Regions from separate parts of the Mesorhizobium sp. W050 genome, predicted to be linked through region 1. Evidence: riboswitches for the same ligand, from Rfam matches in the RefSeq annotation. Region 1 holds a riboswitch; the other holds the start of a gene.
The links. Region 1 has a riboswitch for thiamine pyrophosphate ahead of thiB (thiamine ABC transporter substrate binding subunit). Riboswitches for the same ligand answer to the same signal wherever they lie in the genome.

Region 1 (3,198 bases):
TCGAAACGCAGCGCCTGATAGATGGCGACTTCCAGCGTCGTCGCCGCCGGCCCGCCGCCGAGGATCAGGACGATGGTGAAGGAGGTGATGCAAAGCATGAAGACAAGCCCGGCGACGCCCGGCAGCGCGGCGCGCAGCACCGGCCACTCGATCAGCCGGAAGGCTGGCCTCGCCCCCATGCCGAGCTGGCTCGCCAGCCGCCATTGATCGGCCGGCACCGTTCCCAGCGCTTCGAGGAACAGCCGGGTGGCCAGCGGCAGGTTGAAGAAGACGTGGGCGACGAGGATGCCCGACAGCCCATAGATGTCGGGCCAGCTCTGGCCACCGATCGCGGCGAAATAACCGGCGCGGCCATAGAGCGCCAGTATTCCCAGCGCTCCGACAATTGCCGGCAAGGCAAGGGGAACAGTGAATAGCTGCAGGATGAAGCCGCGTCCGAAGAAGCGCGGATGCCGCGACAGCGCCCGGGCGACGAAGAGCGCCGGTACGGCGGAAAGCAGAGTCGAGAGCGCAGCCTGCCAGAGCGTGAAGCGGACAACGCGCAGGAGATAGAGGTCAAAGGCGGACGCGGCGCCGGAAAGGTCGTGCGCGCCTTCGCGGATAAGGCCGGCGAAGGCGCCACCGATCAGCAGCGCGATTGCCGCAAGCGCGACAATGCCGGCCGTGATGCGGGGGTCAGAGCGTTGCACTCTTTACCGGGCGTCGCGTTCCTTCGCGCCCCCCTCTGTCCTGCCGGACATCTCCCCCACGAGGGGGGAGATTGGCGGTTTTAGCGCTCCGCTCATTCCTGCAGCTTCGGAGATTGGCGAAAGTCAACGTAAAGGCCAATCTCCCCCCTCGTGGGGGAGATGTCCGGCAGGACAGAGGGGGGCGCCGTAGAGCACTCATCTTTTGACTATACAGCCAAATCTACTTGCTCATCACCGCCAGCCATTCATCCACCCAGGCCTTGCGATTTGCCGCGACCTCTTCCGGGCTGAACAGCAAGGTCTTCGCCGGCTTGACCAGCCTATCAAAAGCCGGATTGAGCGGCTTGTCGGTTTTCCCGGCCGGGAACATCCAGTTGGTCTCCGGAATGACATCCTGGAATTTCGGCCCGGTCATGAAGGCCAGGAACTTCGCCGCCAGCGGATTCTTCGCGCCCGTGGTGGTGATGCCGGCGACCTCGATCTGCAGATACTCGCCTTCCTCGAACGAGGCCGCCTGGTAGCGCCCGGTGTTCTCCGCCACCATGTGGTAGGCCGGCGACGTCGTATAGGAAAGCACCATCGGCGCCTCGCCCTTGGTGAACAGGCCGTAGGCCTCGCTCCAGCCCGGCGTCACCGTCAGCACTTTGCCCTTGAGTTTCGCCCAGGCTTCCGGCGCCTTGTCGCCATAGACCGACTTAACCCACAGCAGCAGGCCAAGGCCCGGCGTCGACGTCCTCGGATCCTGGATGACGATCTTGTCGGCGGCATCGCCCTCGACCAATTCCTTCAGGCTCTTCGGTGGGTTCTTCAGCTTCTCGGTGTCGTAGACGACGGCGAAATAGCCATAATCGTAGGGCACGAAAGTGTCGTCGCTCCAGCCGCCCGGCACGTTGTTTTCAGCCACCGCGCCATGTGGGACAAACAGGCCGGAAGCCTTGGCTTCCGCGGTGAGGTTGGTGTCGAGGCCAAGCACGATATCGGCTTTGGTCGACGCACCTTCGAGCTTGACGCGATTGAGCAGCGCGACGCCGTCGGCCACCGACACGAAGTCGACGCTGCAGCCACACTCGGCCTCGAATTCCTTCTTCACCTGGGGGCCTGGACCCCAGTCGGCAGTGAAACTCTCATAGGTATAGATCGTGAGTTTTTCCTGCGCGCACGCAGGGCTTGCCAGTAGCGAAACAGCAAGCCCAAGCGCTGGGACAAGACGGGACAAAAAAATGCGCATCGGCGCCTCCTTCATTCGTGTTGAAAGGAATTGAGGCGTCGGGCTGTCCGAAGCGTCTAATCCCTCCGCCGGTACAAACCGGATCAGGTTCAGCGGGTTGGCGAGACTGCCTCTCAGCCGGTCCGCGAAGATCGCGTCCGGCACCCCGTTAGAGCGTTTCGACACATAGGCCCGGCCAAGGTGCCACGCAAGTGGAAGTTTGCCCGAGCGTGATCCCGGAAAGTGGAATCCGTTTCCGGAAAAAGATCATGCTCCAACAAAGAGTGACGGTGCCGCTCGGCCTTCCGTTTCGTCGGCGGGGCTGGTAAGGGCCAGCGGATATGAGCACATTCACCATCCTGCTTGGCGGCGATCTCGTCCGCACGCCGCGGCTCGACCGCCAGGTCGCGGGCACGCGCGTCATCGCCGCCGACGCCGGCATCGATCATGCCCGCCTGCTCGGCGTGATGCCGGAGCTGTGGGTCGGCGATTTCGATTCCGTGCCGGCGGACCTGCCTGCCGATCTCGCCGCCGTGCCGCGGGAGGTGTTTCCTCCCGAAAAGGACAAGACCGATGGCGAACTGGCGATCGCGGCGGCATTGGAACGCGGCGCCACCAGCCTGGTGCTGGCCGGCGCTTTCGGCGGCAAGCGCGCCGACCACGCCTTCCTCCATCTGGCGCTCAGCCTGCGGCTGGCCGAGGCCGGCACAAAATTGCTGTTGACCAGCGGAGCGCAGGAAGGCGCCCCTCTGCTGCCTGGCAAGGCCGGCTTCGACTATGCCGACGGAACGCTGTTTTCGGTGCTCGGCTTTTCCGATCTTTCGGGCCTCACCGTGTCCGGCGCGAAGTGGCCGCTCGACCATGTCGAGGTCGTGTTCGGCTCGTCGCTGACCATCTCGAACGAGGTCAAGTCCAACACGACCGGGGGCGGCCTCGAAATCGCGCTCGGCCATGGCCGCGCGCTGCTGCTCGCCCACCCCTACCCCTTGCCTGAAAGCTGACATGGCCCCGCCCCTTCTCAACCTCGACGGCATAAGACTGACCTTTGGCGGCACGCCGCTGCTCGATGGCGCCGAACTGACGGCGTCCGCCGGTGACAAGATCGCGCTCGTCGGCCGCAACGGCTCCGGCAAGTCGACGCTCCTGAAGATTGCTGCTGGTCTGATCGAGCCGCAAGACGGCGAGGTCTTCCGCCAGCCTTCGGCAACGGTGCGCTATCTCCCGCAAATGCCCGACATGGACGGCTTTGCCAATGTGCGCGCCTATGTCGAGGCCGGGCTTGGGCCTGCCGACGATCCCTAC
Region 2 (3,198 bases), 2.4 Mb from region 1:
CGCCACAAGCAGGATTTTTGGCATCAGCCCGAAGCCGAACCACAGCACGATGAGCGGCGCGATCGCGACCAGCGGCAAGGTCTGGCTGACGATCAGCAGCGGAAACAGCGCGCGGCGCAGCGGGGCCAAGAAATCGACCAGCGCCGAAAGCACGAAGGCAGCGACCAACGAGCAGGCGAAGCCGGCTGATGTGGCGCGGACGGTGGGCATGGTGTTGTCGGCGAGTGCGGCGCGATGCTCCCAGGCCTGCTGCAGCACGCGCGACGGCGGCGGCAGCATGATGGGGGCAGCGCCGCCATAGCGGGCGTAGAGTTCCCAGGCCGCGAGGAGCAAGGCGAAGGCGATGGCGGCAGGGATGGTCTTGGCGATGGCTGCGGCTAATCTCCCCCCTCGAGGGAGAGATGTCGCCGAAGGCGACAGAGGGGGTCGTCTCGCATAGGGCGCCCACGCCTTGCCGATGCAAAAAGGGCGTCGGCGCTCCACGCGGTGGGACCCGCTCTGGCCTGCCGGCCATCTCCCGCTCAAGGGGGGAGATTCGTGGGCATCGCGGTCTTCGCCAATCGCCAATGGCTCCCCTCCTCTTTGTGCTGAGGGGTCAGAGGCATCTCCTCCACGCAATGGGTCAGATAAACCAGCCACGGCAACATCCTCGAGGAACGACGCTTGAGCCGCGGCTCAGACCCCGCTCGGGCTGTTCGCCGAAATCGTGATGTCGAGGGTGACGTGGCCGGCGCCGGGGCCGAAGCGGCAGAAGGCCTCGTTGAGCGTGGCAAACACCGCACCGGCATCGCCGCGCAGTTTGGTGCAGAAGTTCTTTGAGCGTTCAAAGACGCCGGACTGTTTCAGGAAATCGATGCAGCCATAGATCTCGTCCATATGGTCGCCTGTGCCCATCACATAGAGCGAGAACTGCGCCGCCACCGGCTGGCCGGTCGACGGCGTGGCCTGGACAGCGCGGATCGCGGCGATCTTGCGCTCGTCCAGCGGAATGGCGGGGCCGCCGGTCTCGTCGGAGCGGCAGATCGGATCGTCGGGCTCGCCCGGACAGCCGCGCGAGACCGCTGCCGAAAGCACGCAGTGCTTGCCGCTTCTGGCCGCCGCGACGAACAGGTCGCGCATGGCGGGAAACAGCACCTCGGGCGGCCCGACCATAAGCGTCGAGATGTCGTCGGTTTCGATCCGCAGCCGGTCGCGCCACGGATCGAGCGCGCCGAGCGCGCCAAGGATGACGCCGACGAAATCGTCGGTCATGGGATAAAGGGAAATCTGTGCGCCTGAAAACATCGCCCGCCTCGCTCCGCTGGTATTATCCAGATCAGCTTTAGGGTCCGAAGGCTTGCCGCCCTCATCTCAGCCCCGACCATACGGAGCACCCCTGTGGATGAGCGGGTTAAAGCATTGTTCGCGACATTGGGGAAGCCGTTTGTTGAAGGCACTGCGGCAAAGTGTTTTGGGCCAGACGGGCCGGGCGCCCGGGCGTTCAGAGCGACTCGTCAGTTCGTTGCGTTATGAGATTTCCACGAATTTCTTATAACTGCGTTGAAATTCAAGCTGATAAACGTAATTACAAGAAAACGGCAGAGCCTCCGCGCAGCCCTTACGGTTTCTGCATTTCCTTATCCGCGACCCCATCCGAACTGTGCTGCTGCGTCGCTAGGGCTTGCCTGTGCTGGTCCCCTCGCCCCAGCGCTACGCCATCCACAAGCTGATCGTCGCCTCGCGACTCGGGCCGAGCGCTGGGGCCAAGCGGGAGAAGGATCTCCATCAAGCGCGCCTGCTGACCCAAGCGCTCGAAGCCACGCGTCGCCAGGACGACCTTGCCTTCGCCTTCATGGACGCGTGGGACAAGGGCGAAAACTGGCGCGAGACGATCCGGCGCGGCCTGAACCTGTTCGACGCCGACACGAGGGAAACAGTCAACACCATCCTGGGAAAATCCCTCCGCGAAATTGGTGCGAGTCCTGAAGGATTCACGATGCGTGATTAGCTGAAGCGACCGCTGCTATATTCATTGTCATCGTCCCAACTGTACGAAATTGGCTTGACGCTCGTTCGTACATAAAGTACGATATCTCTTTTCGCAGAGAGGAATGTCCTTGAGCACAGCGAACCATGTTGCCTTCGCCGATCTCTCTCGTCCTTTGCTGTCACCCCCGTCATTGCCGCCGCCCTTGTTGCCGCCGCCTTTATTGCCGCCCCCTTTGTTGCCCTTGTCATTCGATCAGTGCGAACGCCTCGCCGGGGCCTGGCGAATGGCCAGCCAGGACATCGCCGACGACATCCGCTTCATCCGCCAATATCTGAAAGTCGTTGCCGAGAAGGACGAGAGGCTGTCGACCGGCACCCTTGTTCACAGCCGCGCCTATGTCGAGGCCTGCGCCGGCTGGCTGCCACAGACTGTAGCGCGCTATCTGCGCCACCTGCGCCAGATCACCGAATGCGAACTGGCCATGACAGCTGCCGGGATTCGCTTTGCGCTGTCGAGTTATGCCTGGGAGGCATGAGGGCGCCTGTCGCCAAACACAAGGAATTGCGCTGCCCGTCGCAGGCGCAATTCGTCAGGTTGAGAGGCTCGGGCGCGCCTGAACGGCGGGCGCCAAGGATGGCCCGGCCAGCTAATTCCGGCCTTGCTTTATTTCGACTGGCCTTGTTTCAACTTGGCCTTATTTCGATTTGGCTTTGCCGGACTTTGCGGCGGCAGGCTTCGCTGCCTTTGACTTGGCGGCTGCCTTGGCGGGCTTGGCGTCAGCTTTCTTCGCCGCCTTTTTTGGCTTGGCGACCGCGCCATCGACTTCAGCCGTGGCCTGCTCCCAGTGTTCCTGATGCGCGCCTTCAGGCCGGCCGGCCTTTTCCCAAATCTCGTGCGCGCGCTGGCGAATGCGGTCCTGTTTGTCGTCCGTCACTTAAGCCTCCGTGGTTGGGTCCGGTCGGTTGGTCCAGATTCCACGAAAACATTAGCCGAAAATTCGGCCGGCGTCTTGAGTGACGAGACATCTCAGCGCGGGTCGGAAATCACCGCAACGCCGAGCAGCGCCGCTTTCTTGACGATCAGCCCCGCGAGGTCGGCATCCGAACGATCGGTGCCGGTGCGCTCCCGCAGGAGCGCGATCGCTTCCTTCATCGATAACAGCGCCGTGTTGCGCTCGGCCAGCAACTTGTCGCAACACGCCGCAACATTGGCGGAGTTCGGGGTCTCGA

Region 2: linked by a shared signal. The riboswitch ahead of ACYG9Y_RS16330 (YkoF family thiamine/hydroxymethylpyrimidine-binding protein) and the one ahead of thiB (thiamine ABC transporter substrate binding subunit) in region 1 are both predicted to bind thiamine pyrophosphate.

Annotation. Positions count from the first base shown of each region.
Region 1 is NZ_JBTTIH010000001.1:5,728,402-5,731,599, reverse strand. Features, by position in the region: gene thiP (thiamine/thiamine pyrophosphate ABC transporter permease) at 1-689, opposite strand, end outside; gene thiB (thiamine ABC transporter substrate binding subunit) at 910-1,917, opposite strand; TPP riboswitch at 1,961-2,075, opposite strand; gene ACYG9Y_RS27700 (thiamine diphosphokinase) at 2,238-2,897, shown strand; gene ACYG9Y_RS27695 (ABC-F family ATP-binding cassette domain-containing protein) at 2,899-3,198, shown strand, end outside.
Region 2 is NZ_JBTTIH010000001.1:3,352,517-3,355,714, forward strand. Features, by position in the region: gene ACYG9Y_RS16325 (ABC transporter permease) at 1-420, opposite strand, end outside; gene ACYG9Y_RS16330 (YkoF family thiamine/hydroxymethylpyrimidine-binding protein) at 676-1,284, opposite strand; TPP riboswitch at 1,275-1,387, opposite strand; gene ACYG9Y_RS16335 (GSU2403 family nucleotidyltransferase fold protein) at 1,667-1,987, shown strand; gene ACYG9Y_RS16340 (hypothetical protein) at 2,253-2,504, shown strand; gene ACYG9Y_RS16345 (DUF2934 domain-containing protein) at 2,664-2,903, opposite strand; gene ACYG9Y_RS16350 (hypothetical protein) at 2,996-3,198, opposite strand, start outside.